DNA from 3 places in the Streptomyces sp. NPDC041122 genome. Region 2 is predicted to be linked to each of the others. Evidence: riboswitches for the same ligand, from Rfam matches in the RefSeq annotation. Region 2 holds a riboswitch; each other region holds the start of a gene.
What was found. Region 2 has a riboswitch for S-adenosylmethionine ahead of thrC (threonine synthase). Riboswitches for the same ligand answer to the same signal wherever they lie in the genome.
Positions count from the first base shown of each region.

Region 1: another riboswitch for S-adenosylmethionine. It lies ahead of ACZ6B8_RS29075 (aminotransferase class V-fold PLP-dependent enzyme); the one in region 2 lies ahead of thrC (threonine synthase).
Region 3: another riboswitch for S-adenosylmethionine. It lies ahead of ACZ6B8_RS35090 (hypothetical protein); the one in region 2 lies ahead of thrC (threonine synthase).

Region 1 covers NZ_JBVIYQ010000009.1:11,958-21,664, forward strand. The annotation lists gene qcrA (cytochrome bc1 complex Rieske iron-sulfur subunit) at 1-746, shown strand, start outside; gene qcrB (cytochrome bc1 complex cytochrome b subunit) at 743-2,380, shown strand; gene trpD (anthranilate phosphoribosyltransferase) at 2,543-3,607, shown strand; SAM riboswitch class IV at 3,692-3,809, shown strand; gene ACZ6B8_RS29075 (aminotransferase class V-fold PLP-dependent enzyme) at 3,974-5,356, shown strand; gene ACZ6B8_RS29080 (Lrp/AsnC family transcriptional regulator) at 5,378-5,659, opposite strand; gene ACZ6B8_RS29085 (rhomboid family intramembrane serine protease) at 5,656-6,387, opposite strand; gene ACZ6B8_RS29090 (hypothetical protein) at 6,568-6,807, shown strand; gene ACZ6B8_RS29095 (NYN domain-containing protein) at 6,842-8,191, shown strand; gene ACZ6B8_RS29100 (C40 family peptidase) at 8,460-9,491, shown strand.
Region 2 covers NZ_JBVIYQ010000013.1:142,053-151,759, forward strand. The annotation lists gene ACZ6B8_RS36740 (SIS domain-containing protein) at 1-592, opposite strand, end outside; gene ACZ6B8_RS36745 (ABC transporter substrate-binding protein) at 878-2,143, shown strand; gene ACZ6B8_RS36750 (DUF3263 domain-containing protein) at 2,183-2,422, shown strand; gene otsB (trehalose-phosphatase) at 2,442-3,314, shown strand; gene ACZ6B8_RS36760 (right-handed parallel beta-helix repeat-containing protein) at 3,442-4,929, opposite strand; gene ACZ6B8_RS36765 (alpha,alpha-trehalose-phosphate synthase (UDP-forming)) at 5,010-6,419, opposite strand; gene ACZ6B8_RS36770 (glucosyl-3-phosphoglycerate synthase) at 6,520-7,464, opposite strand; SAM riboswitch class I at 7,606-7,762, shown strand; gene thrC (threonine synthase) at 7,780-9,078, shown strand; gene ACZ6B8_RS36780 (MoaD/ThiS family protein) at 9,166-9,441, shown strand.
Region 3 covers NZ_JBVIYQ010000012.1:101,203-110,909, reverse strand. The annotation lists gene ACZ6B8_RS35100 (MarR family winged helix-turn-helix transcriptional regulator) at 1-201, shown strand, start outside; gene ACZ6B8_RS35095 (radical SAM protein) at 308-1,666, shown strand; SAM riboswitch class IV at 1,743-1,852, shown strand; gene ACZ6B8_RS35090 (hypothetical protein) at 1,898-2,269, shown strand; gene ACZ6B8_RS35085 (SDR family oxidoreductase) at 2,345-3,079, shown strand; gene ACZ6B8_RS35080 (GNAT family N-acetyltransferase) at 3,113-3,667, shown strand; gene ACZ6B8_RS35075 (amino acid permease) at 3,687-5,213, opposite strand; gene ACZ6B8_RS35070 (hypothetical protein) at 5,270-6,262, opposite strand; gene ACZ6B8_RS35065 (FGGY family carbohydrate kinase) at 6,500-7,960, shown strand; gene ACZ6B8_RS35060 (FAD-dependent oxidoreductase) at 7,960-9,375, shown strand; gene ACZ6B8_RS35055 (NAD(P)/FAD-dependent oxidoreductase) at 9,372-9,707, shown strand, end outside.

The DNA.
Region 1 (9,707 bases), on a different contig from region 2:
GCGTGGCCCTGTTCTGCATCGGCGCGGGCGCGGTCCACTGGGCCCGCACCCTGATGTCCGACGTGGAGATGGCCGACGAGCGGCACGAGATCGCCGCCGAGCCCGAGGTCCGCGCCAAGGTCATGGCCGACTTCAAGCAGGGTGCGGCGGAGTCCGGCTTCGGCCGGCGCAAGCTCATCCGCAACACGATGTTCGGCGCGCTGGCCCTGGTCCCGCTCTCCGGCGTCGTCCTCCTGCGTGACCTCGGTCCGCTGCCCGAGGACAAGCTCCGCCACACCAAGTGGGGCCGGGGCAAGATGCTCGTCAACATGAACACGCACGAGCCGCTGCGTCCCGCGGACGTCCAGGTCGGTTCGCTGACCTTCGCGATGCCCGAGGGGATGTCGGAGCACGACCACGACTTCCAGACGCAGATCGCCAAGGCCGCCCTGATGATCGTCCGGATCCAGCCGGAGAACATCAAGGACAAGCGCGAGCTGGAGTGGTCGCACGAGGGCATCGTGGCCTACTCCAAGATCTGCACCCACGTGGGCTGCCCGATCTCCCTGTACGAGCAGCAGACGCACCACGTCCTCTGCCCGTGCCACCAGTCCACCTTCGATCTCTCCGACGGTGCCCGAGTGATCTTCGGCCCGGCTGGTCACGCCCTGCCGCAGCTGCGCATCGGCGTGAACGAAAAGGGCTATCTCGAGGCGCTCGGCGACTTCGAAGAGCCCGTCGGTCCGGCCTTCTGGGAGCGCGGATGAGCACCACCACTTCTTCGAACGACAACCGCCAGAAGGCGCCCGCGGGTGAGCGGGTCGCGGACTGGGCGGACGGCCGGCTGGGGATCTACTCCCTCGCCAAGGCCAACATGCGCAAGATCTTTCCGGACCACTGGTCCTTCATGCTCGGCGAGATCTGCCTGTACAGCTTCCTCATCATCATCCTCACGGGTGTGTACCTGACGCTGTTCTTCCACCCGTCGATGAACGAGGTGGAGTACTCCGGCAGCTACATCCCGATGCAGGGACAGCTGATGTCGGAGGCGTTCAACTCGACCATGCACATCTCCTTCGATGTGCGCGGTGGTCTGCTGATCCGGCAGATCCACCACTGGGCGGCGCTGATCTTCCTCGCCGGCATGTTCGTGCACATGATGCGCGTCTTCTTCACGGGTGCGTTCCGCAAGCCGCGTGAGGTCAACTGGCTGTTCGGCTTCCTGCTGTTCGTCCTCGGCATGTTCACCGGCTTCACCGGTTACTCGCTCCCGGACGACCTGCTCTCCGGTACCGGTGTCCGCTTCATGCAGGGCGCCATCCTCGGAGTGCCGATCGTCGGCACGTACCTCTCGATGTTCCTGTTCGGCGGGGAGTTCCCCGGCGGCGACTTCGTGGCCCGGTTCTACTCGGTGCACATCCTGCTGCTGCCGGGCATCATGCTCGGTCTCGTGGTGGCGCACCTGATCCTGGTCTTCTACCACAAGCACACGCAGTACGCGGGCGCCGGCAAGAACAACAAGAACGTCGTCGGCATGCCGCTGCTGCCGGTCTACATGGCCAAGGCCGGAGGCTTCTTCTTCCTGGTCTTCGGTGTCATCGCGGTCATCGCGGCGATCGCCTCGATCAACCCGATCTGGGCCATCGGCCCGTACCGCCCGGACCAGGTGTCCACCGGCGCCCAGCCCGACTGGTACATGGGCTTCGCCGAGGGTCTGATCCGTGTGATGCCGGGCTGGGAGATCAACCTCTGGGGCCACACGCTGGTCCTCGGTGTGTTCATCCCGCTGGTCGTGGTCTTCCCGCTGGTCCTCGTGGCCATTGCGGTCTACCCGTTCATCGAGTCCTGGGTCACCGGCGACAAGCGCGAGCACCACATCCTGGACCGCCCGCGCAACGCCCCGACCCGTACGGCCTTCGGTGTCGCCTGGCTCACCGCGTACATGGTCATGCTCGTCGGTGGTGGCAACGACCTGTGGGCCACCCACTTCCACCTGTCGCTGAACGCGATCACCTGGTTCGTCCGGATCGCCTTCTTCGTCGGACCGGTCGTCGCCTTCATCGTCACCAAGCGGATCTGCCTGGGTCTGCAGCGGCGCGACAAGGACAAGGTGCTGCACGGCCGCGAGTCGGGCATCATCAAGCGGCTGCCGCACGGTGAGTTCATCGAGATCCACGAGCCGCTCAGCCAGGACCAGCTGCACACGCTCACCGCGCACGAGCAGTACAAGCCGGTCGAGATCGGCCCGTCGGTCGACGAGAACGGCGTCGAGCGCAAGCTGTCCGGTTCGCAGAAGCTCCGGGCGAAGCTCTCCAAGGGCTACTACGGGGAGAACAACCAGATCCCCAAGCCCACCGCCGAGGAGTACAAGGAGATCACGAGCGGCCACGGTCACCACTGATCACCTGACGCTTCACGCGCTCCGACCTTCCACGGTCGCCACGGCAGGAGCCCCGTCCAGTGCATGGACGGGGCTCTTCGCCGTCCCGGGGCTGGATAGGGTGGAGCCACCCCGGTATTCCGGGGCGTTTCCCACCCCACCGGACAGAGACCAGGAGCAGCCATGAACGCTGTGACCCCCGCAGGAGGCGACACCGCGGCGGCCCGCTCCTGGCCCGACGTGCTGAACGGTCTGCTCGACGGACGGGACCAGAGCGCCGACGACACCGCGTGGGCGATGGACCGCATCATGCGCGGAGAGGCCACCGACGCGCAGATCGCGGGCTTCGTGGTGGCGCTGCGCGCCAAGGGCGAGACCGTCGCGGAGATCTCCGGCCTGGTGCGCGCCATGTACGCGCACGCCAACGTCGTCGAGGTGCCGGGTCCGAGCGTCGACATCGTGGGCACCGGCGGCGACGGCGCCAAGACCGTCAACATCTCCACCATGTCCGCGATCGTCGTCGCGGGAGCGGGCGCCAAGGTCGTCAAGCACGGCAACCGCGCCGCCTCCAGCGCGTCCGGCGCCTCCGACGTCCTGGAGAAGCTCGGCGTCAACCTGGACCTCACGCCCCGGCGGGTCGTCGAGGTCGCCGAAGAGGCCGGCATCACGTTCTGCTTCGCCGTGAAGTTCCACCCCGCGCTGCGGTACGCCGGCGCCGCCCGCAGCCAGCTGGGGATCAGGACGGTCTTCAACCTGCTCGGCCCGCTCACCAACCCGGCGAAGGTACGGGCCCAGGCGGTCGGGGTCGCCGATCCGCGGATGGCGCCCGTCGTCGCCGGGGTCTTCGCCGAGCGCGGGCACTCCTCCCTCGTCTTCCGCGGCGACGACGGCCTCGACGAGCTGACGACGACGTCGACGTCCCGGGTCTGGACCGTGCGGGACGGCGCCGTGCGCGAGGAGCCCTTCGACCCGCGGGACGTCGGGATCGACCTGGTGCCCGTCGAGGCGCTGCGGGGCGCCGACGCCTCGTACAACGCCGAGGTGGCGCGGCGCCTCCTGGACGGCGAGAGCGGGCCGGTGCGGGACGCGGTGCTGCTGAACTCCGCGGCGGCGCTCGTGGCCCTCACACCGACCGACGAGCCGCTGGTGGAGCAGATCCGCGCCCAGATGGCCCGGGCGGCGCAGGCGATCGACTCCGGCGCCGCCAAGCGGGCCCTGGAGCGCTGGGTGTCGGCCAGCAACCGCTGAACCGCCCCCTGTGTGACGCACGGCGCAGTCCGGATCCTGGACTGCGCCTTGCGCGCCGAAGATCGTATGGCAGGATGCTGCACAGGTCATGAGTGACAGCGACTACGGCCCCGGCCCGCTGTCCGGCAACCCTCCGTCCGTGGCGGGGTGCCCCGGGTGAAGACCAGGTCGTACGCAGCAAGGCGTATGGCAAGCGCGGACCCCTCGCAACCCTGGGGTCCTGGTCCTCAAGGGAGCAGTCTCGTGAGCAAGCGAATGTGACAGGGCTTCCACGCCCCGCCTCCGCACACCCTTTTTCACCCTTCTCCCGCGCCGTCGACTTCGCTCCGGCGCGGTGAATTCGCCTGTCTCTCACGGGAGTTCGCCATGTCTGTTTCCGCCGTTGCCGTCGACGCCCCCGTCTGTGCCCCGCTGGCCGTGCTCGGCCGGGACGTCACCGTTCCGCTGGTCACCGGCGGCGAGGTGACCTACGCCGCGCTCGACTACGCGGCGAGCGCGCCGGCCCTGCAGCGGGTCTGGGACGACGTGGCCGCGTACGCGCCGTACTACGGCAGCGTGCACCGCGGCGCCGGCTACCTCTCGCAGCTGTCGACCGACCTCTTCGAGAACTCCCGCAGGACCGTCGCCGACTTCCTCGGCTGCCGCGAGGGCGACCAGGTCGTCTTCACCCGCTCCACCACCGACTCGCTGAACCTGCTGGCCGCCGCCCTGCCCGCCGGCTGCGAGGTCTTCGTCTTCGAGACCGAGCACCACGCCTCGCTGCTGCCGTGGCGCGACGCCCGCGTCACCTACCTCAACGCCCCGCGCACCCCCGACGAGGCCGTCCACACCCTGGAGCGCGCCCTCGCCGACCGCGACCCCTACGGCCCCGCCCTGGTCTGCGTGACCGGCGCCTCCAACGTCACCGGGGAGCTGTGGCCGGTGCGCGAGCTGGCCGCCGCCGCGCACGCGCACGGCGCCCGGATCGTCCTCGACGCCGCGCAGCTCGCGCCCCACCACCCGGTCTCCGTCGACGAGTTGGACGTCGACTGGGTCGCCTTCTCCGGCCACAAGCTGTACGCGCCGTTCGGCTCGGGCGTCCTCGCGGGCCGCTCCGACTGGCTGCGCGCCGCCGAGCCCTACCTCGCGGGCGGCGGCGCCTCGCGGAAGGTGACGCGGCGTTCCCAGGAAGCGGGCGGCGGCGTGGACGTGGAGTGGCACGACAGCGCGGCCCGGCACGAGGCCGGCTCGCCCAACGTCATCGGCGTCTACTCGATCGCCGCCGCCTGCAAGGCGCTCACCGAGGCGGGCTTCGAGGAGCTGGTCGCCCGTGAGCAGTACCTGATCGCGAAGGTGCGCGAGGGTCTCGCCGAGGTGCCGCAGGTGCGGATCCTCTCCCTCTTCGGTGACGACGCGCCGCGCGTGGGCGTCATCTCCTTCGTGGTGGACGGCTGGAACAGCTCGCACTTCGCCGCCGCGCTCTCCGCCGAGTACGGGATCGGCGTGCGGGACGGCCTGTTCTGCGCCCACCCGCTGGTGCGCACCCTGCTCGGCAGCGAGCCCGGCGAGCCCGGCGAGTGCGGCGCGCCCGAGGCCGCCCCCGGCGAGAAGTCGCTGAACGCCATCCGTGTCAGCTTCGGCGCGGGCACGCCCGACGAGCACGTCGAGCGTTTCGTGCGCGCGGTCAAGGAGCTGGTGGCGGACGGCGCGCGGTGGAACTACCGCACCGAGGACGGCCGTTGCGTGCCGGACACCGGCGCGGCGGCCTGACCGGACGGGCGCGGACGGCGCCTAGGAGTCGAGGCCGATCGCGAACGCGGCCTCCAGGTCGTGCTGCGAGTACGTGCGGAACGCCACGTGCGTGTCGGTCCCCTCGACGCCGGGGATCTTGCTGATCCGGCCCGGGATGACGTCCGCGAGGTCGTCGTGGCGCGGCACCCGCACCATCGCGATGAGGTCGTAGGTGCCGGTGACGGAGAAGACCTCGCTCACGGAGTCGAGGGCGGCGATCGACTCGGCGATCTCCGGGATCCGGTCCACGCTGGTCTTGATGAGCACGATCGCGGTGATCACGGCTTGCAGTCTCCCTCGGTGGCCGGTGCGGTGGCTCTCACTCTAGTCGTCCGCATCCGCCACCCCCACGCGCAGACGAAGCCCAGCGAGAAGCCCACCAGGTGCGCCAGATAGGCGACCCCCGTCCCCTTGCCGTCCTGCCCGGCGGCCAACCACTGCAGCGTCACCCAGAACGGCAGGACCACCCACGCCGGGAAGCGCAGCGGCAGAAAGAAGAGGAACGGGAAGAGGCTGGTGACGCGCGCCCTGGGGAAGAGATACAGGCAGGCACCGAGGACGGCGGAGATCGCGCCGGAGGCTCCCACGAGCGTCTGGTCGGAGCCCGCGTGCGCGGCGGCGTAGGCGAGCAGGGCGAGATAACCGCAGCAGAGGTAGAAGCACGCGTACAGGAGGTGGCCCATGCGTTCCTCGACCATGACGCCGAACACGTACAGGAAGAGCATGTTCCCGAGCAGATGAAGCCAGCTTCCGTGCACGAAGAGAGCGGTGAACGGGCCGAGCGCGGCGCGCGGGGCACCGCTGAACAGTTCGACGGGTACCACCCCCCACTGCTCGAAGTAGGCCTGCTGGGCGCCGATCAGCTCGTCGCCCCGGCCGTAGGAGGGGTTGAACCCGGAGACCGGGGAGATCAGGAAGACCACGCAGCAGAGGGCGATCAGTCCGTACGTCACCGGGGCGGTCCGCCCCCCGAGCAGCCGGCCCGCCTTCGCACTCCATGTTCGGATCATGGACGAAGCATGACGTAACGGGCGCTACCTGCCCAGGCCGCCATGCCGCTCCGCGGGCCGCCGCATCGCGCCCCTTACAGGCCTTAGGGTTACGGGCAATACGCACGAGGAAACCTGCGTAGACCCCTCGGTCGCCGAAGACGTCGCCGGACAAGTCACCGAAGAAAGCGAACAGCCACGATGACGGTTCCCCTGCCGACCGCCACCACCCGGTGGCGTTGCACGCTCTGCGGCAATCTCACGCGTTTCGATGTGACCCGCAGCTCGAAGGTCGTCGAGTATGTCCATCTCGACCTGGCCGGAGAGTCGAACGTCGAGGAACGCGAGGTGGTCAGTGAGACCATCGAGTCCGTGCGCTGCCGCTGGTGCAACGCCGTGGATCAGGTCGAACTCGTGGACAGGCCGGGCACCGACTCCTGAGGGAGCGGGGCCCGCACAGCTAGTGGGGTGACGGATGGTGGAGAGCTCAGGCGGGGAGCCGGACGACGGCACCGCTGAGGTGCTCGACCGTCCGCTGCCCGACGGGGTCCGGCGGCGGGTCGTGCAGATCGTCTCGGACGGCTTCGGCGGGCTGACCCTGGCGGAACTGCCCGCCCAGCTGCGGCAGTACGCCCGGTTCACGCCGACCCGGCGCGCGAAGTTCGCGGCCAACGCCATGGCGGCCGCGCTGGAGCACGACACGCTCTTCCGCCAGCGCATCGGCGAACGCCTCAGGGAGGCGCAGCCCGAGCTCGCCGCCGCCCTGGACGCGGGCTCGCCGCCACCGGCCGCCGATCCGCTGGACGTGGCGGCCGCGGCCTATGTGCTGCGCCCCGCCGGCTGGGTGAAGCTGGTCACCGCCGCGGGCGAGGAGGCCCAGCGGGCCGACGCCGAGCGCGTCGACGACGAGACCCGGGCCGAGCTGGACCGGCTGCGCGAGGAGCTCGCCGCGGCCCGCGGCCAGACCAAGGCGGAGACCGAGCGGCTGCGCGTCGAGCTGGAGACGGTGCGCAAGGAGGCCGAGTCGACGCACCGCAAGCTGCGCGGCGCGCTCAGCGACGTCAAGCGCGGCGAGGCCGCGCTGCGCAAGGCCGCCGCGGAGATCGAGGCGGTGCGCGCCGAGGGCCAGACCCAGCTGTCCGCCGCCGAGAGCGAGAGCCGGCGGCTCAAGGCGCGGCTCGGCGAGACGGAGGCCGCCCTGGAGGCCAGTCGGCGCGCCGCCCGCGAGGGCCGCAGCGTCGAGGACATGCGGCTGCGGCTGCTGCTCGACACGGTCCTGGACGCCGCGCAGGGGCTGCGGCGCGAGCTGGCGCTGCCGCCCGTCTCGGTGCGGCCCGCCGAGACCGTGGACGCCGTCGAGCCGGGCCGGATGTCGCCCAAGGACATCGCCGCCCGCGCGCTCTCGGAGAGCGATCCGGCCATTCTGGATCAGCTGCTCGCCCTGCCGCAGGCCCATCTGGTGGTCGACGGCTACAACGTCACCAAGACCGGCTATCCGACGATGCCGCTGGAGAAGCAGCGGCTGCGGCTGCTCGGCTCGCTCTCGCAGCTCGCCCTGCAGTCCGGCGCCGAGGTCACCTGTGTCTTCGACGGCGCGGAGCTGGCCGCGCCGGTGCTGCTCGCGCCGCCGCGCGGGGTGCGGGTGCTGTTCTCCAAGCCCGGTGTCACCGCCGACGAGTTGATCCGTCAGCTGGTGCGCGCGGAGCCGCCGGGCCGTCCCGTGGTCGTCGTCTCGACCGACCGCGAGGTGGCCGACGGGATCGCCAAGGCGGGGGCGCGGCCGGTGGCTTCGGCCGTGCTGCTGAAGCGGCTTTCGCGGAGCTAAGTGACGTCCCGTAACTCCTGGGCCGTATGCCCGAATTGAGCGATGCGGCGGGCGACGTAGCGTCAGAAGATCATTACTGGCTGTGCGTTATCGGTAAAGAATGCGCTTCGCGACCGGTTTTTTACTGATGGGATTTGAACTGATCACAAGAAGGTCACTAAGGTCTCGCCTCGAACCCCCGCTCGGTTGATCACCCATCCGGGGTGGCGGCGGTGGTACCCGCCCGCCGCGTCCCGGTAGGCGGCCGGAGGAAGAAGGAGCCGCCCGCGTGGCGTCCCACCGTCGACCCAAGCAGCCGAGCCGCACCCGCGTGACCGTGCTCACCGCGACCGCCGCCGCTGCCGTGGCCCTCACCTCGCAGGGTGCCGCCCAGGCCGCACCGAAGCCGAGCAAGGACGAGGTCAAGTCCAAGGTCGACAAGCTCTACGAAGACGCGGAGCGGGCCACCGACAAGTACAACGGGGCCAAGGAGAAGCAGGAGAAGCTGGAGAAGCAGATCGGCGACCTCCAGGACAAGGTCGCCCGCGGCCAGGAGGACCTCAACGACCTGCGCGACGGCCTCGGTTCGATGGCCAGCGCCCAGTACCGCTCCGGCGGCATCGACCCCTCCCTGCAGCTCTTCCTCTCCTCCGACCCGGACGACTACCTCGACAAGGCGTCCACGCTCGACCAGCTGAGCAGCCAGCAGGTCGACGCCCTCAAGAAGATCCAGAAGAAGCAGCGGGACCTCGCGCAGCAGCGCAAGGAGGCCGCGGGCAAGCTGGACGACCTCGCCGACACGCGCGAGGAGCTCGGCAAGAAGAAGAAGGAAGTCCAGGGCAAGCTCGGCGAGGCGCAGCGGCTCCTCAACACGCTGACCGCCAAGGAGAAGGCCGCCCTGGCCGCCAAGGAGCAGAAGCGCGCGAGCCGCGCCCAGGGCGAGCGCGCCGACCTCGGCGACGAGAAGCCCGCCTCCGGCCGCGGCGCCGCAGCCCTCAGCGCCGCCGCCACCCAGATAGGCAAGCCCTACGTCTCCGGCGGCACCGGCCCCAACTCCTACGACTGCTCGGGCCTGACCCAGTGGGCGTTCGCGCAGGCCGGCGTGCACATCACCCGGACCACGTACACCCAGCAGAACGACGGCACGAAGATCGGCCGCGGCGAGCTCAAGCCCGGCGACCTGGTGTTCTTCAACAACCTCGCGCACGTCGGCTTCTACGCCGGCAACGGCCAGGTGCTGCACGCCCCGCACCCCGGCGCCTCGGTGCGCTACGAGTCGATGTCCTACCTCGGCTCCTTCCAGTTCGGCGTCCGCGTCTGAGCGGAGCGCCCGCCGCTTCGCTACCCCTGACGTCAACGCCGTGCCGACACCGCCCAAACGGGCGAATTCCGGCAACTCCCGCTGACCCCACGCCCCGTTGGTGACCTGGTCCGAGACGGGGCGTCGGGCTGTCCACGCCCGTCGTGCACCCCGCGAGGTCTTTGGCCGCCGCGTGTCCGCACGGCTACTGTCGGCGCGCATTCCCCCGGACAGCCG
Region 2 (9,707 bases):
CCAGCGCGAGCCCGTACGTCCAGCCGCGCCCCAGGAACGTCCACTGCTCGGCGTCGACCACCGACGCCGGCAGCGGCTCGGTCACCGCGAGCTCCGCGTCGACGGCGGCCTCGGCCACCGACTTCACGCCGGGGATGTCGCCGAGTCCGGCCCGCAGGAAGGCCAGCGCCGTCGTGGCGAACCGGGTCTGGACCACCGACTCCTCGTCGGCCCAGTCCAGGACGGCGACCGCGTCCGCCGCGTCCATGACGGGGGTCTTGGGGTCGGCGGTCAGCGCGACCGTCGGGACCTTCCCCTTCAGCTCGCCCAGCAGCTGGAGGACCTCCGTCGTCGTGCCGGACCGGGTGATCGCCACGACCCGGTCGTAGGCGCGCCCGGCCGGGAACTCCGACGAGGCGAACGCGTCCGTCTCGCCGAGACCCGCGGCCTCCCGCAGCGCCGCGTACGCGATGGCCATGAACCACGACGTCCCGCACCCGGTGACGGCGACCCGCTCACCCGTCCTCGGCAGCCCCTCGAAGGTGGCGGCCGCCTCCACCGCCCGGTTCCAGCAGGCGGGCTGGGTTGCTATTTCTGCTGCGGTACGCGACATGCGCCGAGGCTCCTCGTCAGTGCGGGGCTGGTCTGGTGCGGGATTTCGCTGTGCTGTGCCGAGACGTGCATAGCAGTCGCCGCCCGCGCACGGCAATGATCAGTCCTCGCCCGGGCGCCCGCGAGCGGGCTCCGGAAGGCGCTCGCCGGGGCGCCCGTGGAGGCCGTTGCACAAGTGATACTCGGGTGGTGTAGACCTTGTGTCCGGACTCGGGGGAAACTCGCAGTTCAAGGGCATAGGGGCGAAGGCGCCTCGGGACGCGGAAGCAATGAGGGTGGGACAGCTGTGCAGCGGCGCGTGACAGGACTGACCGCGGCGGTGGCCGCACTGGGCATGGCGGGCGTGCTCGCCGGCTGCGGTGGTCCCGGCGACTCCGGCGACGTCACCCTCAAGCTGGTGGCCGCCGACTACGGCGACTCCGCGGAGAACAGCTCCAAGAAGTACTGGGACAAGCTGGCCGACGGGTTCGAGAAGGAGAACCCCGGCATCAAGATCGACGTCACCGTCCGCTCCTGGAACGACGTGGACCGCGACGTCAAGGACATGGTCAAGAAGGGCGAGGCCCCCGACCTGGCGCAGATCGGCGCGTACGCCGACTACGCCGCGCAGGGCAAGCTCTACGAGGCCGACGAGCTCCTCTCGATCGCCACCCAGGCCGACTTCCTCGCACCGCTCTCCCAGGCCGGCGAGGTCAACCGCATCCAGTACGGCATGCCGTTCGCCTCCTCCACCCGCCTGCTCTTCTACAACACCAAGCTCTTCAAGGACGCCCACCTCACCCCGCCGCAGAGCTGGACCGAGCTCCAGGCGGACGCGAAGGCGCTCAAGGCGCGCGGCGTGAAGATCCCGTACGCGCTGCCGCTGGGTCCGGAGGAGGCGCCCGCCGAGACGCTGATGTGGATGCTCAGCGGCGGCGGCGGTTACACCGACAACGTCGGCTCGTACGCCATCGACTCCAAGGAGAACGCCAAGACGTTCTCCTGGCTCAGGGACGAGCTCGTCGGCGAGGGCCTGACCGGCCCGACGCCGCCCGGGAAGATGAACCGCGCCGACGCCTTCGCGGCGTTCTCGCGCGGCGAGGTCGGCATGCTCAACGGCCACCCGACGCTGATGAAGATGGCCGCCAGGAAGGGCGTCAAGTTCGGGATGGTCCCCGCGCCCGGCCGCAACGGCAAGGCGCAGGCCACGATGGGCGTCGCCGACTGGATGATGGCGTTCAAGCAGAACGGCCACCGCAAGGAGGCCGGCAAGTTCCTCGACTACGTCTACAGCAAGAAGAACGTGCTCGACTTCTCGAACGAGTACGACATCCTGCCGGTGACGACCTCCGCGTCCCAGGCGATGGCCGCGGAGCGCGGCCACACCGCGCTCGGCAAGTTCCTCGACGAGCTCCCCACCTCGCAGCTCTACCCGGTCGGCAAGACCTCCTGGGCGCAGGTGTCGGCGGAGGTCAAGAAGAACATCGGCAAGAGCGTCGAGAAGGGCGGCAACCCCGCCTCCGTCCTCACCGGCATCCAGAACCGCGCCGCGGCCGAGGAGAACGCCGAGTAGGACTTGGCGTGGTGGCACGAACCGTCGGAGAGTGACGGCATGAACCATCAGGAACCGGAGCTCTCCGAACGGGACCGTGCCGTCCTCGCCCTGGAGCGGCGCCAGTGGCCGGGCCCCGGCGCGAAGGAACGCGCCATCCGTGAGGAGCTCGGCATGGTGCCGGTCCGCTACTACCAGGTCCTGAACGCCCTCCTAGACGACGCCCGCGCGCTCGCCCACGACCCGATTACGGTCAATCGACTGCGCCGGGTGCGGGAGTCACGGCGCGACGAGCGCTGACGCGGTTAAGGTCGGGCCCATGGGTGACCCTACGTACACGCAGCCCGCCGGCTCCGGACGTCCCGGCCTGCCCGAGCCCGTGACGCCCGCCGGGCGCGACGGCCTCGCCGCGCTCCTCGCCCGGCCCGAACGCGCCGTCGTGGCCCTGGACTTCGACGGCACGCTCGCCGCCATCGTGCCCGACCCCGAACAGGCCCGGGCCCACCCCGGCGCCGTGCCCGCGCTCGCCGCGCTCGCGCCCCGGCTGCGGTCGGTCGCCGTGGTCACCGGCCGCCCCGCGGGCGTCGCCGTCCGCTACGGCGGCTTCGCGGGCGCCGCCGGCCTCGAACACCTCGTCGTCCTCGGGCACTACGGCGCCGAGCGCTGGGACGCCGTCACCGGCACCGTGCACGCCGCCGAGCCGCACCCGGGTGTCGCGGCGGTCCGCGCCGAACTCCCCGGCTTCCTCGACGCGATCAACGCCTGGCGCGGCACCTGGATCGAGGAGAAGGGCCGCGCCGTCGCCGTCCACACCCGCCGCGCCTCCGACCCGCAGGCCGCCTTCGAGGCGCTCCGCGGACCGCTCGCGGAGCTGGCGAACCGGCACGGCCTCATCGTCGAACCCGGCCGCATGGTCCTGGAGCTGCGGCCGCCCGGCATGGACAAGGGCGTGGCGCTCGCCGAGTATCTGCGCGAGGTGGGCGCCGAGTCCGTCCTCTACGCGGGCGACGACCTCGGCGACCTGCCCGCCTTCGGCGCCGTGGAGAAGCTCCGCTCGGACGGGGTCGCGGGCCTGCTGGTGTGCAGCGGCAGCACCGAGGTCGCCGAGCTGGCCGGGCGGGCCGACCTGGTGGTGGACGGGCCGGCCGGAGTGGTGGAGTTGCTGACCGCGATCACGGGTCGGCTCGGCTGACCGCCGGCCGGCCCGACTGACCGCCGGCCGGCCCGACTGACCGCCGGCCGGCCCGACTGACCGCCGGCCGGCCCGACTGACCGCCGGCCGGCTCGACTGATCGCCGGTCAGCCGGACTGATCGGCGGTCAGCCGGACTGATCGGCGCCGATGCCGGGCGGGTCGGGGATCCGGTGCCCGAAGTAGTCGTACCGGGTGCCGTCGGCGGTCCCCGCGCCCGCGCCGCGCGCCGGTGAGCCCGGCCGCAGCCGCACGTCGTCCGGCCGCGCCGGGTGCGCCGCCACGAACAGCGGGTCGGCGTTCACGGCCTTCGGGTCGCGGGGCTGCGCGGTGTTCCGGTACAGGTTGTTCTCGTAGGTGCCGACGGTGTCCCTGATGGGGGACCCCGCTCCGGTGGCCGCGCCGACGAAGACGTTGTCCCGGAAGGTCACGCCGGTGGGGCCGTTGTTCGAGACCAGGGCGGTGTCCGCGCGGTCGGTGACGACGGTGTTCCGGTAGACCCGCGTGTCCGTGGTCGCCCCGCACACCACCGAGATCACCCCGTACGGGGAGGCCGTGTTGCGGTCGTTCACGCTGATGTTGTCGTGGACGCGGTTGCCGTCGCTGACCTTGCCCTCGCCGTTGCAGACGAGCAGGAAGCCGCCCTCGTTGTCGTGGCTGTAGTTGTACCGGTAGACGTTGCGGACGTTGCCGCCGTCGATGTCGTACGCCATGGAGTCCCGCGTCCCGTGCCCGCCGGTCACCTCGTTGTACTGGTACAGCGCGTCCTCGGACTCCCAGGCCCACACGCCCGCGTTGTAGCCGGCGGAGCGCGTGTTGAAGCCGTCGACGTAGTTGTGCTCGACGCGGGCCCCCGCCGTCTCGTGGACGACGATGCCGTCGCCGCCCACGTCGTACGCCTCGTTCCGCCGGACCAGCACGCCGGTGGAGAACCGGCCGGGCCCGTCCCACGTCGACATGGTGCCGATGCCGGTGCGGTCGACGTGGCGCACCGTGGAGTCCTGCACGCGCACCCCGTCGAAGCGGGTCGGCTTCGCGGTGCCCTGGACCGTGAAGAGGATGCCGCCGCTCGGGTCCGGGTCCTTGAAGTCGGCGCCGTTCACGTCGTGCACGTCGACGCCGTCGACGACGAAGTGGTGGGCGGTGCCGTAGTCGGTGAGCTGGACGTAGAGGCCCGCGCGGCGGTCGGTGGTGGTGGCGGGTCCGGTGTTGGAGAGGTCCAGGTCGCGGATCTCCCACTGCTCGGTGTCCACCAGGTGCAGCGCCGCGCGGGCGCCGCCGCCCTCGATGTGCGGCTTGGCGGCCCGCCGGTCGCCGTACGCGCCGATCCGCACGGGGGCGCCGGCCGCACCCGCACCTTTGGGGGCCAGCACCCCCGTGCAGCTTGTGCCCCGCCTCAGCAGGAGCCGGTCGCCGGGGCCGTAGGTGTGCGCGCTCGCCTCGGCCACGGTCCGCCAGGCCGCCCTCGCGGAGGTGCCGGACGCGGTGTCGTCGCCCTGGGCGCAGTCGACGTGGTAGACGGTGCCGGTCCGTGCGGCGGCAGCGGTGGGCGCGAGGCCCGTGCCCGCCACGGCGAGAGCGGCCAGGATCACGGTGCTCGTACGGCGCGGGGTCATGCGGTGGACCGTAGTGAGGCACCCGCCCCACGCCCATGGACAAACCGAAGCGGCCCTTGGACTGCCCGCGCCCTACGGCGTCAGCCGGTGAGGGCCCGCAGCTGGTCCAGGAACCACTGGGCGGGCGGCAGCGCGGTGGCCGCCGCCGTGAGCCGCTTGGTGCGCTCGGCGCGCTCCTCCGCGGGCATCGACAGGCCGGTGTGCAGCGCCTGCGCGGTGGCCGACACGTCGTACGGGTTCACGGTGAGCGCGTCGTCGCCGAGCTCCTCGTGGGCGCCCGCCTCCCGCGACAGGACCAGCGCGCAGCCCTCGTCGGAGACGACCGGCACCTCCTTCGCGACGAGGTTCATGCCGTCCCGGATCGGGTTCACCAGCGCCACGTCCGCCATCCGGTAGGCGGCGAGCGAGCGCGCGAAGTCGTCGTCGACGTGCAGCAGGACCGGGGTCCAGCCGGGCGTCCCGTACGCGGAGTTGATGGACTCGGCGACCCGGGCGACCTCCGCCGTGTACGAGCGGTAGACCGCCAGGTCCTGCCGGGAGGGGTAGGCGAAGGCGACGTGCACGACGCGTTCGCGCCACTCGGGGTGGGTGTCGAGGAGCTCGCGGTAGGCCAGCAGGCCGCGCACGATGTTCTTCGACAGCTCCGTCCGGTCCACCCGGACGATCAGCTTCCGGTCCTCCCCGTCCTGCGCGCCCGTCTGCTCGCGCAGCGTCCGCATCCGCTCCTCGACGTCGTCCCGCCGCGAGCGCTCCCGCAGGAAGTCCGCGTCGGCACCGAGCCCGTGCACCCCGATCCGGGTGCCCGAGGTCCCGCCGACGAGCCGGACGCAGCAGTCCGTGAAGGCGTCCGCCCACCGCCCGGTGAGGAACCCCAGCCGGTCGGCGCCCAGCATCCCGCGCAGCACCTGCTCGGCCACGTCGTCCGGCAGTATCCGGAAGTAGTCGGCGGGCGCCCACGGGGTGTGCGAGAAGTGGCCGATCCGCACGTCCTCCCGCAGCTCGCGGAGCATGCCCGGCACCAGCGTCAGGTGGTAGTCCTGCACCAGGACCGCGGCGCCCGGCGCCGCCTCGGCCGCCAGCGCCTCGGCGAACGCCCGGTTGTACCTCTCGTACGCCGCCCACTGCGCCCGGAACTCCGGCCCGAAGGCCGGCTCCAGCGGGGTCTGGTAGAGCATGTGGTGGACGAACCACAGCACCGAGTTGGCGATGCCGTTGTACGCGTCCGCGTGGACGTCCGCGTCGATGTCCAGCATCCGCACGCCCGGCTCGCCGACGCCCCGCCGCACCGCCTCGCGGTCGCCGTCGCCGAGCGCCGCGCACACCCACAGCGCGTCCGCGTCGTCACCGATGGCGCTGAGTCCGGAGACCAGACCGCCGCCACCGCGTTTCGCGGTCAGCTCCCCGTCCTCACCCACGGTGTACGAGACGGGGCCGCGGTTGGACGCGACGAGTACCTGCGCTGCTGCTGACGAAGCGGACTCGGAGACCATGTGGCAAAACGTAGCCCGTCCCGGGCCCGGGCAAACGTACGACCGGACTCCGCGTGCGGCCCGGCCGGATGTGACCCCCGCGCCGGCCCCCGCCGCCCCCCTACGCCACGCGGCGGCGCGCGTACTCGGCGACGCCCGCCATCGGAGGCCGCTCCTCCGTGTCGACCGGATACGTGCGCGGCACGAACCCGTCCGCGCCCCGCTCGAACTGCGTCAGCTCCGGACGCACGAGATGGCCGCGCGCCAGCCGCAGCTGCGCCGTCCGGTAGATCGCCGCCGCCATCCGCCCGAGCGCCTGCCCGTCCTGGTGCCGGTGCCTGCGCACCCCCACGTCCACCTGCGCCAGCGCGTCCAGACCCACCGTGTGCAGCGCGTCGACGAGCAGCCCCAGCTCCACGCCGTATCCGACGGGGAACGGCAGCCGCTCCAGGAGCGACCTGCGCGCCGCGTACTCGCCGCCCAGCGGCTGGACGAACCCCGCGAGCAGCGGCCAGTGCATGTTCAGAAGCGGGCGCGCCATCAGCTCCGTCACCCGGCCGCCCTGCCCCGCGGCCGACCCCAGCGGACGGTCGTACATCGCCTTCACGAACGCCACGTCCGGGTCGGTGAGCAGCGGCCCCACGATCCCCGACACGAAGTCCGCGGAGAACTCCCGCAGATCCGCGTCGACGAACGCCACGACGTCCCCGCCCGTCACCAGGAGCGAGCGCCACAGCACCTCGCCCTTGCCGGGCACCGGCGCGAGGCGCGGCAGGATGTCGTCCCGGTGCACAACCCTGGCCCCGGCCGCCGCGGCGACCTCCGCCGTACGGTCCGAGGAGCCGGAGTCGATCACCACGAGCTCGTCGACCAGCGGCAGCCGCTCCATGAGTTCCCGGCGGATCTCGGCGACGATCTGGCCGACCGTGCCCTCCTCGTCGAGCGCGGGCAGCACGACGCTCACCGTGGTGCCCGACGCCCGCTTGGCGGCGGTCAGCAGCTCCGGCGGGCGGTCGGCGACGGAGAAGGAACGCCTGCTCAGCCAGTGCTCGACCTCTTCCAGCACGGTCGCGGTCCTCCCATATGTGATCCATCTCGCGGTTCGGACGACTATCTCAAGGGTCCGGGGCTTCGGTTACAGTCTTGAACAACGCCGGTGACCATCGCATGTCGGGGTCATCGCCGCCTGAGATCAACAATCGAATACCGCTCATCCAGAGGGGCAGAGGGATACGGCCCGTTGAAGCCCCGGCAACCCTCCAGCCGGTCTCGTACGCGATCAAGTGATCAGCGCCGCGAGGCTCCCGGCTAGGGAAGGTGCCAAATCCGTCTCGCGGCGAGATGCGTCGCGAGGAAGATGAGGAGAAAGGGCCTCGCCTCCATGGCTGTGCAGACTGTCGCCACCGAGAACACCACCACCACCTCCGTAGACCTCGGCCCCGCATCGGGACTCTCCTGCCGGGAGTGCGGCACCACCTTCCCGCTCGGCCCGATCTTCGCCTGCGCCGAGTGTTTCGGCCCCCTCGAAGTCGCGTACGACCTGCCCCTCGGCGACCCGGAAGCCCTCCGCAAGCGGATCGAGGCGGGCCCCGCCAACATCTGGCGGTACGCCCCGCTGCTGCCCGTCCCCGCCGACGTGGCCGACAAGCCGAACCTGAACCCCGGCTGGACCAAGCTCGTCAAGGCCGACAACCTCGCCGCCGAGATCGGTGTCCAACAGGGCAAGTTGTTCGTCAAGGACGACTCCGGCAACCCCACGCACTCCTTCAAGGACCGTGTCGTCGCGCAGGCCCTCGAAGCGGCCCGCGCCTTCGGCTTCACCACCCTCTCCTGCTCCTCCACCGGCAACCTCGCGGGCGCCGTCGGCGCCGCCGCCGCCCGCGCCGGCTTCCGCTCCTGCGTGTTCATCCCGCACGACCTGGAGCAGGGCAAGGTCGTCATGGCCGCGGTGTACGGCGGCGAGCTCGTCGGCATCGAGGGCAACTACGACGACGTGAACCGCTTCTGCTCCGAGCTCATCGGCGACCCGCTGGGCGAGGGCTGGGGCTTCGTCAACGTCAACCTGCGGCCGTACTACGGCGAGGGCTCCAAGACCCTCGCGTACGAGATCTGCGAGCAGCTGGGATGGGTCCTTCCCGACCAGCTGGTCATCCCGATCGCCTCCGGCTCGCAGCTCACGAAGATCGACAAGGGTCTGAAGGAGCTCATCGCGCTGGGCCTCGTCGAGGACAAGCCTTACAAGATCTTCGGCGCGCAGGCGGAAGGCTGTTCCCCGGTGTCGGCGGCCTTCAAGGCCGGCCAGGACGTGGTCCGCCCGCAGAAGCCGAACACCATCGCCAAGTCGCTGGCCATCGGCAACCCGGCCGACGGGCCGTACGTGCTCGACATCGCGCGGCGTACGGGGGGTGCGGTGGAGGACGTCGACGATGAGCAGGTCGTCGAGGCGATCGAGCTGCTCGCTCGGAGTGAGGGGATCTTCGCGGAGACCGCGGGCGGGGTGACGGTGGGCGTCACGAAGAAGCTCGTCGAGGCGGGGCTCATCGATCCCTCACTCACCACGGTGGTGTTGAACACCGGTGACGGGCTCAAGACGCTCGACGCTGTTGCCGAGAGGTCTCAGGCGACCGCCACGATCAAGCCGAGCCTTGAGGCGTTTCGCTCCGCGGGTCTGGCCGGCTGACCTTCTCCTTTCCCTGCGGGCCGGATGTGGCTGGCCGCGCAGTTCCCCGCGCCCCTGACGGGGCCCGTATCCCCTGAGGTGAAACCCATGAGCGTCAACGTCCGGATCCCCACCATTCTCCGCACCTACACCGGCGGCAAGGCCGAGGTCGCCGCCGAGGGGGCGAACCTGGGTGAGGTCATCGCCGACCTGGAGAAGAACCACACCGGCATCGCCGCCCGCGTCCTGGACGACCAGGGCAAGCTGCGCCGGTTCGTGAACGTGTACGTCAACGACGACGACGTCCGGTTCGAGCAGGGCCTGGAGACCGCCACTCCCGACGGTGCGGGCGTCTCGATCATTCCGGCCGTCGCCGGCGGCTGATCGCTTTCCGCAAGAACCCTGCAGAAGTCGAATTGCCCTCTCCGGTGAGAAACGGAGGGGGCAATTCTGCATGGTTGAGCGCGGTACAGTTGGGAAGTGTGCTTCGCCGTTTGTGCCGAGCGCATATACGAAGTCGACCCGGAGTCGACAAGAAGCAGCCAATGCGCGCCGCCCATTTGAGCCCCATGTGGCTTTTGCCCGGCCCGACTTGCCCTGAATTCCGGCAAATTCTCCGCATATTACCGATCGCGCGTGCCCAGAATTCT
Region 3 (9,707 bases), on a different contig from region 2:
CTGGTCCGCCGCGGCCTCGCCGAACGCCTCACCAACCCCGACGACCGCCGGTCCAAGCTGGTCCGCCTCACCGAGGACGGCCGGGCCGCGGCCGCCCGCGCCACCGCGATCCTCACCACACCGCCCGACGCCCTGCTGGAGCTGCCGGAAGCGGACATCGAGGCGCTCGACCGCGTTCTGGCGCGACTGTTGAAAGCATAGCCGCGCGGCGCGGCCGCCCTACGACCGGAGCCCGGTCCCGAACGGATCGGCCGGGTATTAGCGTGGACGGGACAGATCGACCGACAGGATCCGAGGTGCCCGGCCCATGCCAAGCCGCAGCGAGAGCCGTACCGAGCTCATCGAGTCACTCATGGAGCGGTTCCCGCACGTGCCGCGGGAAGCCGTCATCAAGGAGGATCTGCTGCGCGGCGGCATCGCCTTCGACGAGTCGGCGCTGAGCGACAACGAAGGCGGCGAGGTCAAGCCGAAGTCGTACTTCATCTTCTCCTTCGACCACGGCACGCTCCCCGAACTGGGCGCCGCCGCGCTGCGCCGCCCGCCGGAGGAGATCGTCCTCACCGGCGGCCCCTACGAGCTGCGCCGCACCGTGGTCTCGGTCCGTGTGAACCCGTCCTCGCCCTACCGCGTGGCCGCCGACGACCACGGCGTGCTCGGCCTCTACCTGGACGGCGCCCGGATCTCCGACGTCGGCCTGCCGCCGATGCCGGACTACTACCGGCACACGCTGGAGAACGGCAAGTCGGTGATGGAGGTGGCACCCACCATCCAGTGGGGCTACCTCATCTACCTGACGGTCTTCCGGGTCTGCCAGTACTTCGGCGCCAAGGAGGAGTGCCAGTACTGCGACATCAACCACAACTGGCGCCAGCAGAAGGCGGCGGGCCGCCCCTACACGGGCGTGAAGCCGATGGACGAGGTCCTCGAGGCCCTCGCCATCATCGACAAGTACGACACGAACAAGTCGTCCACCGCGTACACGCTCACCGGCGGCGCCATCACCACGCGTCTCCAGGGCAAGGACGAGGCCGACTTCTACGGCCAGTACGCGAAGGCCATCGAGGAGCGCTTCCCGGGCCGCTGGATCGGCAAGGTCGTCGCCCAGGCGCTGCCCAAGGCGGACGTGCAGCGCTTCCACGACTACGGCGTGCGGATCTACCACCCCAACTACGAGGTGTGGGACCCCTACCTCTTCGAGCGGTACTGCCCCGGCAAGGAGCGCTACGTCGGCCGTGACGAGTGGCACCGCCGCATCCTGGACTCCGCCGAAGTGTTCGGGCCGCGCAACGTCATCCCCAACTTCGTCGCGGGCGTGGAGATGGCGGAGCCGTTCGGCTTCAAGACGGTCGACGAGGCCATCGACTCCACCGTCGAGGGCCTGCAGTACTTCATGTCGCGCGGCATCACGCCCCGCTTCACCACGTGGTGCCCGGAGCCCACGACACCGCTCGGCAAGGCCAACCCGCAGGGCGCCCCGCTGGAGTACCACGTGCGGCTCCTGGAGGCCTACCGCGCCACGATGGAGGCCAACGGCCTGTCGTCGCCCCCCGGTTACGGCCCCGCGGGCCCCGGCAACGCGGTCTTCTCGGTCAGCTCGTTCATGGACAGCCTGCCCGCCGAGGCGGCCGCCCCGGAGGACGCGGTCGTTCCGGCCGAAGCGCCGTAGGCCCCGCCCGGAGGCCTGCCCGAGGGCGCGAGAAACCCCGGGCAGGCCTCCGGGACACCGTGTTACGGTCGGTGCGGGTCACGAGTTCCAGCGTCAAGCCCCGGCTCGCTGGACGGCACCCCGCTCCGTCGCGGGTGCCCCGGGTGACGACCCGCCCCGTGCGACGTGCACGGGGAACGGCGGATCACCGGGGTCGGCGACACCCGGGGTCCACGACTCCGGAGGCGCACCATGACGCACCAGCACGCCACCCCCACCCCCACTCCTGCGGTCGAAGACGTCGAGCAGGTCGAGAAAGAGGTCGACCAGGTCGAGCGGGTCGACGTACTGCTCTCCTCGTACGACGTACGCGACGACGGTCTGATCCCGCTCCACCTCCTCGGCCCGACCCTGGGCGCCCCCGCCGCGCTGCGCACCCTTGAGCCGGAACGGCTGCGGGCGCAGCTGCGCGCCCACCACGGCGTCGTCCAGTGGGAGCCCGGCCGCGGGCTGCTGCGGCTGCGGCACGGCACCGGCCGCGCCACCCTGATCCCGCTGGCGCCGGACCTGCCCACCGGCCGGCAGGACCTGCCCGCCGGTCAAGATCACCGCTCCGTAGGATGACGGCGTGATCCGGACGCGGGCGACCCCCGCGTCCGGGCGGCGCGACAGTCAGCCACCCAGAGCCGGAGGTCCCCCGTGCAGCACCAGCCCGTCACCGTCGTCACCGGCGGCAGCCGAGGCATCGGCGCGGCCGTCAGCGCCCGTCTCGCCGAGGACGGCCACGACATCGTCATCGGCTACCACTCCGACGAGGTGGCCGCCGAAGAGGCCGCCGACGCGGTCCGCGCGGCCGGCCGCCGCTGCGTCACCGTCCGGGTCGACACCGCCGACGAGGCCGATGTCGACCGCCTCTTCGACACCGCCGCCGCCGAACTCGGCCCGGTCACCGGCCTGGTGAACAACGCCGGCGTGAGCGGCCCCGTCGGGCCTCTCGCGCAGGCCGACACCGAGGGCATGCGCCGGGCGCTCGAAGTGAACGTCCTCGGCTATCTGCTCTGCGCGCGGCGCGCGGTGCGGGACCTGACGGCGAACGGCGGCGGCGCGATCGTGAACATCTCGTCCGCCGCGGCCACCCTCGGAGCCCCCGGCGAGTACGTCCACTACGCGGCGGCCAAGGGCGCCGTCGACACGATGACGGTCGGCCTGTCCAAAGAGGTCGCCGGCGACGGCATCCGCGTCAACGCCGTTGCCCCCGGCGTGATCTGGACCGAGTTCCACGCCGACCCCGAGCGCCCCGCGAAGCTCGCGGCGGGCATCCCCCTGGGACGCTCGGGGCAGCCGTCGGAGATCGCGGCGGCCGTCTCCTGGCTGCTCTCGGACGACGCGTCGTACGCGACCGGCACGGTCGTACGGGTGGCCGGCGGCCGCTGACGCCGGCCGCACGGCGGCTCGTACGCTGGGCGCATGATCAGTGGAACGGGCACGCTCGCGACCGACGTCCTCATCCGCCCCGTCACGCTCGAGGACGCCGAGGCGCTCGCGCGTGCCTACCGGCGCAACCGCGCGCACCTCGACCCGTGGGACCCGGCCCGACCCGCCTCCTTCTACACCGCGCAGGGCCAGGCGGAGCGGACCCGGGCACAGTTGGCGGAGGGCCGTGCGGGCCGGTCCGCGCACTGGGTGCTGGAGAGCGGCGACGAGATCGTCGGTCACGCCGCCCTGTCGAACATCGTGTACGGCCTGCTGCGCAGCGGGAACCTCGGCTACTGGATCGACGCGGAGCAGGTGGGCCGCGGCCTGGCCACCGCCGCCGCGCGGCACGTGTGCGAGGCCGCCGACACCCAACTCGGCCTGCACCGTGTCGAGGCGGGCACCCAGCCGCACAACACCGCGTCCCGGCGCGTGCTCACGAAGTGCGGCTTCGAGGAGTACGGGGTCGCGCCGCGCCTGCTGTTCATCAAGGGCGCCTGGCGCGACCACCGGCTCTTCCAGAAGATCCTCAACGACCGCCCCGCGTGAGGCGGTTCGGCACCGCGACTCAGACGATGTTCTCCGCGACCTCGGCCTGCTCGCGGTCCGAACCGTACGCCTGCGGCGTGCTGTAGGAGCGGCGCGCCACGAACCACCACACGGTGGCCAGGAGCAGCACCACGGCGAGCGCGATCGACGCGTAGTTCATCGAGTCGACGGTCACCGGCGAGGCCTGCGGCAGGCAGAACAGCACCGTCACGAACAGCACCCAGAGCACCGCGATCCAGCCGACCGGCTTGCTCCAGCGGCCGAGGTTCCACGGGCCCGGCTGGAATCGGTCGCCCGCGCGCAGCCGCAGATAGATCGGGATGGCGTACGCGGGGGTGATGCCGATGACGTTGATGGCGGTCACCGCCGTGTACGCGGTCGTCGAGTACAGCGAGGGCAGCGCGATGACCGCGGCGAGCCCCACCGACAGCCATACCGCGGGGACCGGCACCTGGGTACGGGAGCTGACCTTGCGCCAGATCGCGGAGCCGGGCAGCGCGTTGTCGCGGCTGAACGCGAACACCATGCGGCTGGCAGCGGCGGTCTCGGCGTTGCCGCAGAACAGCTGCGCCACGATCACGATGAGCAGCAGCGCCGTCGCGCCGGACTCGCCGATCGCGTCGATCATGATCTGCGCGGGCGGCACGCCGGTCGCGCTCTCCTGGGCGCCCACGTAGTCCTGGATGGCGAAGGTCAGTCCGGCGAGCAGGATGAAACCGGCGATCCACGACGCCCAGATGGCGCGCACGATGCCGCGCGCCGCGGTCACCGAGGCGTTGGAGGTCTCCTCCGACAGGTGCGCGGACGCGTCGTAGCCGCAGAACGTGTACTGGGCGAGGAGCAGGCCGATGGCCGTCACGTAGAGCGGGTTGTCCCAGCCGGTGCCGTTCACGAACTCGCCGAACACGAAGGACGGCGACTGGTGGTGGTCGGGCACGATCGCGAGGACGCCGACGATCACGGTGACGCCGGCCACGTGCCACCACACGCTGATCGAGTTGAGCAGGCTGACCAGACGCACGTTGAACAGGTTCAGGACGGCGTGCAGGAGCAGGATGCACAGAAAGATCAGGAAGGTCTTCTCGGGGGTCGGCGTGAAGCCGAACTTCAGGTTGAGGAACGCGCCGGTGAACAGCGCGGCGCCGTAGTCGATGCCCGCTATCGCGCCGAGCAGCCCGAGCAGGTTGAGCCACCCCGTGTACCAGCCCCACCGGCGTCCGCCGAGCCGGTCGGCCATGTAGTACAGGGCGCCCGACGTCGGGTACGCGCTGGTGACCTCGGCGAGCGCCATGCCGACGCAGAGCACGAACAGGCCGACGCCCGCCCAGCCCCAGAGCATCACGGCGGGGCCGCCGGTGTTCATGCCGAAGCCGTACAGCGTCATGCAGCCGGAGAGGATGGAGATGACCGAGAAGCTGATGGCGAAGTTGCCGAAGCCGCCCATGCGGCGGGCCAGGACGGGCTGGTAGCCGAGTTCTCTCAGGCGTTGTTCCTCGTCCTGGCGTGGCGCTGGGACGGTGCTCGACGACCAGGTGGTGCGGGACACGGTGGGACCTCCGGGGGAGCGGCGGGGGGCGCGGGGAGCAGGGGCGGACGGGTGGGCTAGCCGGGGCCGCGGGACGCGCTGAAGCAGCGGGCGCGGGCCTGGACGAAGACCTCGGCGGCGGCGTCGGCGTCGCCGGGGGAGTGGGTGCGGTACGCCCACGGGACTGTGGTGAAGAACGGGTCGAGGGCCTGGAAGACCCGTGAGGCGTCGTGGAACTGGTGCGCGCCCCACAAGGCGTGGGCGAGGTAGTTCAGGTCGAGCAGCGAGGTCGCGGAGGGCGTCGTGTGGTCGAACCACAGCTGCAGGGCGAGCAGCGCGGAGCGCGTGGCGTCCTCGGATATCCAGTGCAGGTCGAGGGCCTGCTCCTGCCCGGACTCCCGGCGGTACCGCTCGACGCGCACGTAGAGCGGCAACAGGTGCAGTGCGGAGCCGGCGGGCGCGGCGGCCGACGCCCACTGCACGAAGTTGTACGCCTCGGTGAGTGGGCCTCCGGCGCGGCGCCCGTACACGAACTGCAGCATCCGGTGGTACGCCTCGCGGTTGCCCGGATCCCGCTTGTCGGCCTCGGCGAGCAGCTGCCAGGGGCCTGGGAAGAGCATCGGCTCGGGCGGCGCCGCCCGGTGCTCGTCCCATCGCTGGCCCACGTCGAGCTGGGCCAGGGCGAGCAGACAGATCCACGGCACTGGGTCCTCGGGCGACAGGGCCGACGCGTCGCCGCACGCGGCGACGGCCTCGCGCCACAGGTCGTTGGTCTTGTGGTGCCCCGTGCGGTGGGCGCGCAGGGCGCGCTCCACCAGGACGCGGGCGTGCAGCACGGCGGCCGACGCGCTGTGCGGCTCCTCGGCACGCCAGGCCCGCACCACGTCGGAACCGGCGACGGCGGCGCCGAGGACCTGTGTGCGTTGTGTCCACAACCCCCAGTCGGGTGTCTCGGTCAGCAGGTTGCGCGTGGAGACCCAGCGACCGGTCCTGAGGTCCTGGAGCACCGCGCGCAGCGCTTCGTCGTGGCCTGCCGGGTGGTACACCGGGCGGCCTAACGCCATGGGCATGAGTCCTCTGTTGGGGGAAGAGGGCGGAGGTTGAACGGTTGAACGATGTGGGTGTTACGGGAGTTGAGGATGTGACATGGCCGACAGTGTAGATCCGGCCCTTCCGGTGCCAAGGCCATTCGTGGATCTTTTGTGACCTTGATTTGTCAACACGGCACGCCGATCGGTCATTTGGTGTGCAGAACGTGTCATTCAGGTCCCTTGACGCCTTCCGTGCCGCTGTAGCACGCTGCCGCGGTGATCACCTATGAGCGGACTTCGGCGCAGCGGCCCGTGCTCGCCGTCGACCAGGGCACGTCCGGCACCAAGGCCCTCGTCGTCTGCCCGGAACGCGGCGTGATCGGTGCGGGCACGGCCGTGGTGCGGCCCCGCTTCCTCCCCGGCGGCCTGGTCGAGGCCGACCCCGCCGAGCTCTACGGCTCCGTCGTCGAGGCGGGCCGCGCGGCGCTGGCGGACGCGGGCGAGCCGGTCGCCGCGGTCGGCCTCGCCAACCAGGGCGAGACGGTCCTCGCCTGGGACCCCGCGACCGGTGAACCGCTCACCGACGCTCTCGTCTGGCAGGACCGCCGCGCCGCCTCGGTCTGCGCCGGACTCGCCGAGCACGCCGAGGAGTTGCACGAGCTCACCGGACTGCCGCTGGACCCGTACTTCGCGGCGCCCAAGATGGCGTGGATACGCCGCCACCTCACCCGGCGCGGCGTGGTCACGACCAGCGACGCCTGGCTCGTCCACCGGCTCACCGGCACCTACGTCACCGACGCCGCGACGGCCGGCCGCACCCAGCTCCTCGACCTCGACACGGTCCAGTGGTCACCGCGCGCACTGGAACTCTACGGACTCGGCGACGAGCGTCTGCCCGAGGTCGTCGACGCCGCCGGACCCGTCGGGACGACCACCGCCTTCGGCCCCGAACTCCCCGTCACCGGACTCCTCGTGGACCAGCAGGCCGCCCTGCTCGCGCAGGACGTGACCACGCCGGGCAGCGCCAAGTGCACGTACGGAACGGGGGCGTTCCTGCTCGCGCAGACCGGATCGCGGCCGCGGCGCGGCGCATCGGGGCTCGTCTCGTGCGTCGCCTGGCGGCTCGCGGGGCGCAGCAGCTACTGCCTCGACGGGCAGGTGTACACGGTCGCGTCCGCCGTCCGCTGGCTCACCGACCTCGGTGTGATCGCGGGGGCCGAGGACATCGACCCCGTCGGCTCCGCCGTACCGGACGCCGGCGGCGTCACCTTCGTACCGGCCCTCGCCGGACTCGCCGCGCCGTGGTGGCGCGGCGACGTGCGCGGGTCGCTGACCGGGCTCGGCCTCGACACCACCGCGGGCCACCTGGTGCGTGCCCTGTGCGAGGGCATCGGCGCGCAGGTCGCCGCGCTCGCCGACGCGGTGGCCGCCGACCTGGGGGAGCCCCTGACGAGCCTGCGCGTCGACGGCGGCCTGACGCGCTCGGCGCTGCTCATGCAGACCCAGGCCGATCTGCTCCAGCTGCCCGTCGAGGTATCGGCGTTGCCCGACGTCACCGCGCTCGGCGCGGCCGCCGTCGCCCGGATCGGCCTCGACCCCTCCCTCGCCGTCGCCGACGCGGTCCCGGCGTGGCGGCCTGCCGCCGTCTACGAACCACGGATCGACGCGGACCGGGCGGCCGAACGCCTCGCGGGCTTCCGTTCCGCCGTGACCGCTCTGACGGAACGTACGCCCTGATGGCCGTGGTCAGGCGGGGCGCGCTGCCCGACGTGACGTACGACGTGGCCGTGGTCGGCGCGGGAGTCGTCGGCACGGCCGTCGCCCGCGACCTCGCCCGTCGCCCCGGCCTCCGCGTCGCCCTGGTGGAGGCCGCGAACGACGTCGGTGAGGGCACGTCGAAGGCGAACACGGCGATCCTGCACACCGGCTTCGACGCCGTGCCCGGCTCCCTGGAGGCCCGCCTGGTCCGCGAGGGCAGCCGACTGCTCGCCGCGTACGCCGCCGAGACCGGCATCGCCGTCGAACCCGTCGGCGCCCTGCTGGTCGCCTGGAACGCCGAACAACTCGCCGCCCTCCCGCAGCTGTTGGAGAAGGCGGAACGCAACGGCTACGAGGACGCCCGCATCATCGGCGCCGCGGAGGTCAGGGCCCGCGAGCCGCACCTGGGTCCCGGCGCCCGCGGCGCACTCGACGTCCCCGGCGAGAGCATCATCTGCCCCTGGACCACCACCCTCGCCTACGCCACCCAGGCGGTCCGCGCGGGGGTGGACCTGCTCCTCAACTGCCGCGTGGAGGACGTCGGTCCGTCGGCCGACCCGCATGTGCTGATCACCGGCCGTGGCCCGGTGCGCGCCCGTTACCTCGTCAACGCCGCCGGTCTGCACGCCGATTCCCTCGACCGGCTCCTCGGCCACGACGACTTCACCGTCACCCCGCGCCGCGGCCAGCTTCTCGTCTTCGACAAGCTCGCCCGCGACCTGGTGCGGCACATCCTGCTGCCGGTCCCCACGGCGCTCGGCAAGGGCGTCCTGGTGGCGCCGACCGTGTACGGGAACGTCCTGCTCGGACCCACCGCCGAGGAGCTCGACGACAAGACGGCCACCGGATCGACGGCCGACGGCATCGCCGCCCTGCGCGAACAGGGCGGCCGCATCCTCCCGGAGCTGCTCGACGAGGAGGTCACCGCGGTCTACGCCGGACTGCGCGCCGCCACCGAGCACGACGACTACCGCATCAGCGCCGACAAGGAGCAACGCCGCGTCACCGTCGGCGGCATCCGCTCCACCGGCCTCACCGCCTCCCTGGCCATCGCCGCCCACGTCACCGAACTGCTCGGCGCCACGGGACTGCACCTGCCCGGGCCCCGTGAGCTGCCGGCCGTCCGCATGCCGAACCTCGGCGAGGCCTTCCCGCGCCCCTGCGAGCGCGCCGACCTCATCGCGGCCGACCCCGCGTACGGCGACGTGGTCTGTCACTGTGAGCGCGTGAGCCGCGGCGAGATCCGCGACGCGCTCGCGTCGGCCGTGCCACCGGGCTCGCTGGACGGGCTGCGCCGTCGCACCCGGGCGCGGAGCGGCCGCTGCCAGGGCTTCTACTGCGGTGCCGAGGTGCGGGAACTCTACGAACGGGGTGCGGAGTTGGGTACCGGATGAGGCGCGAGCGCATCGTCGACGTACTGGTCGTCGGCGCGGGGCCCGCGGGTCTCGCCACCGCGGCCGGTCTCGCCGCGTCGGGGGCCGGCGAGGTCGAGGTCGTGGACCGGGAACGGCAGGCGGGCGGGGTCCCCCGGCACTGTCTGCACGGCGGCTTCGGACGCCTCGGGATGACCGGGCCGCAGTACGCGGAGCGCTGCGTGGCGGCGGCCGTGGGTCACGGCGCTGTCCTGCGGACCGGGGTGAGCGTGACCGCGTGGGCGGCGCCGCTCACCGTGGACACCACCAGCCCGCGCGGCCTTGAGCGCATCACCGCCCGCGCGGTCGTCCTC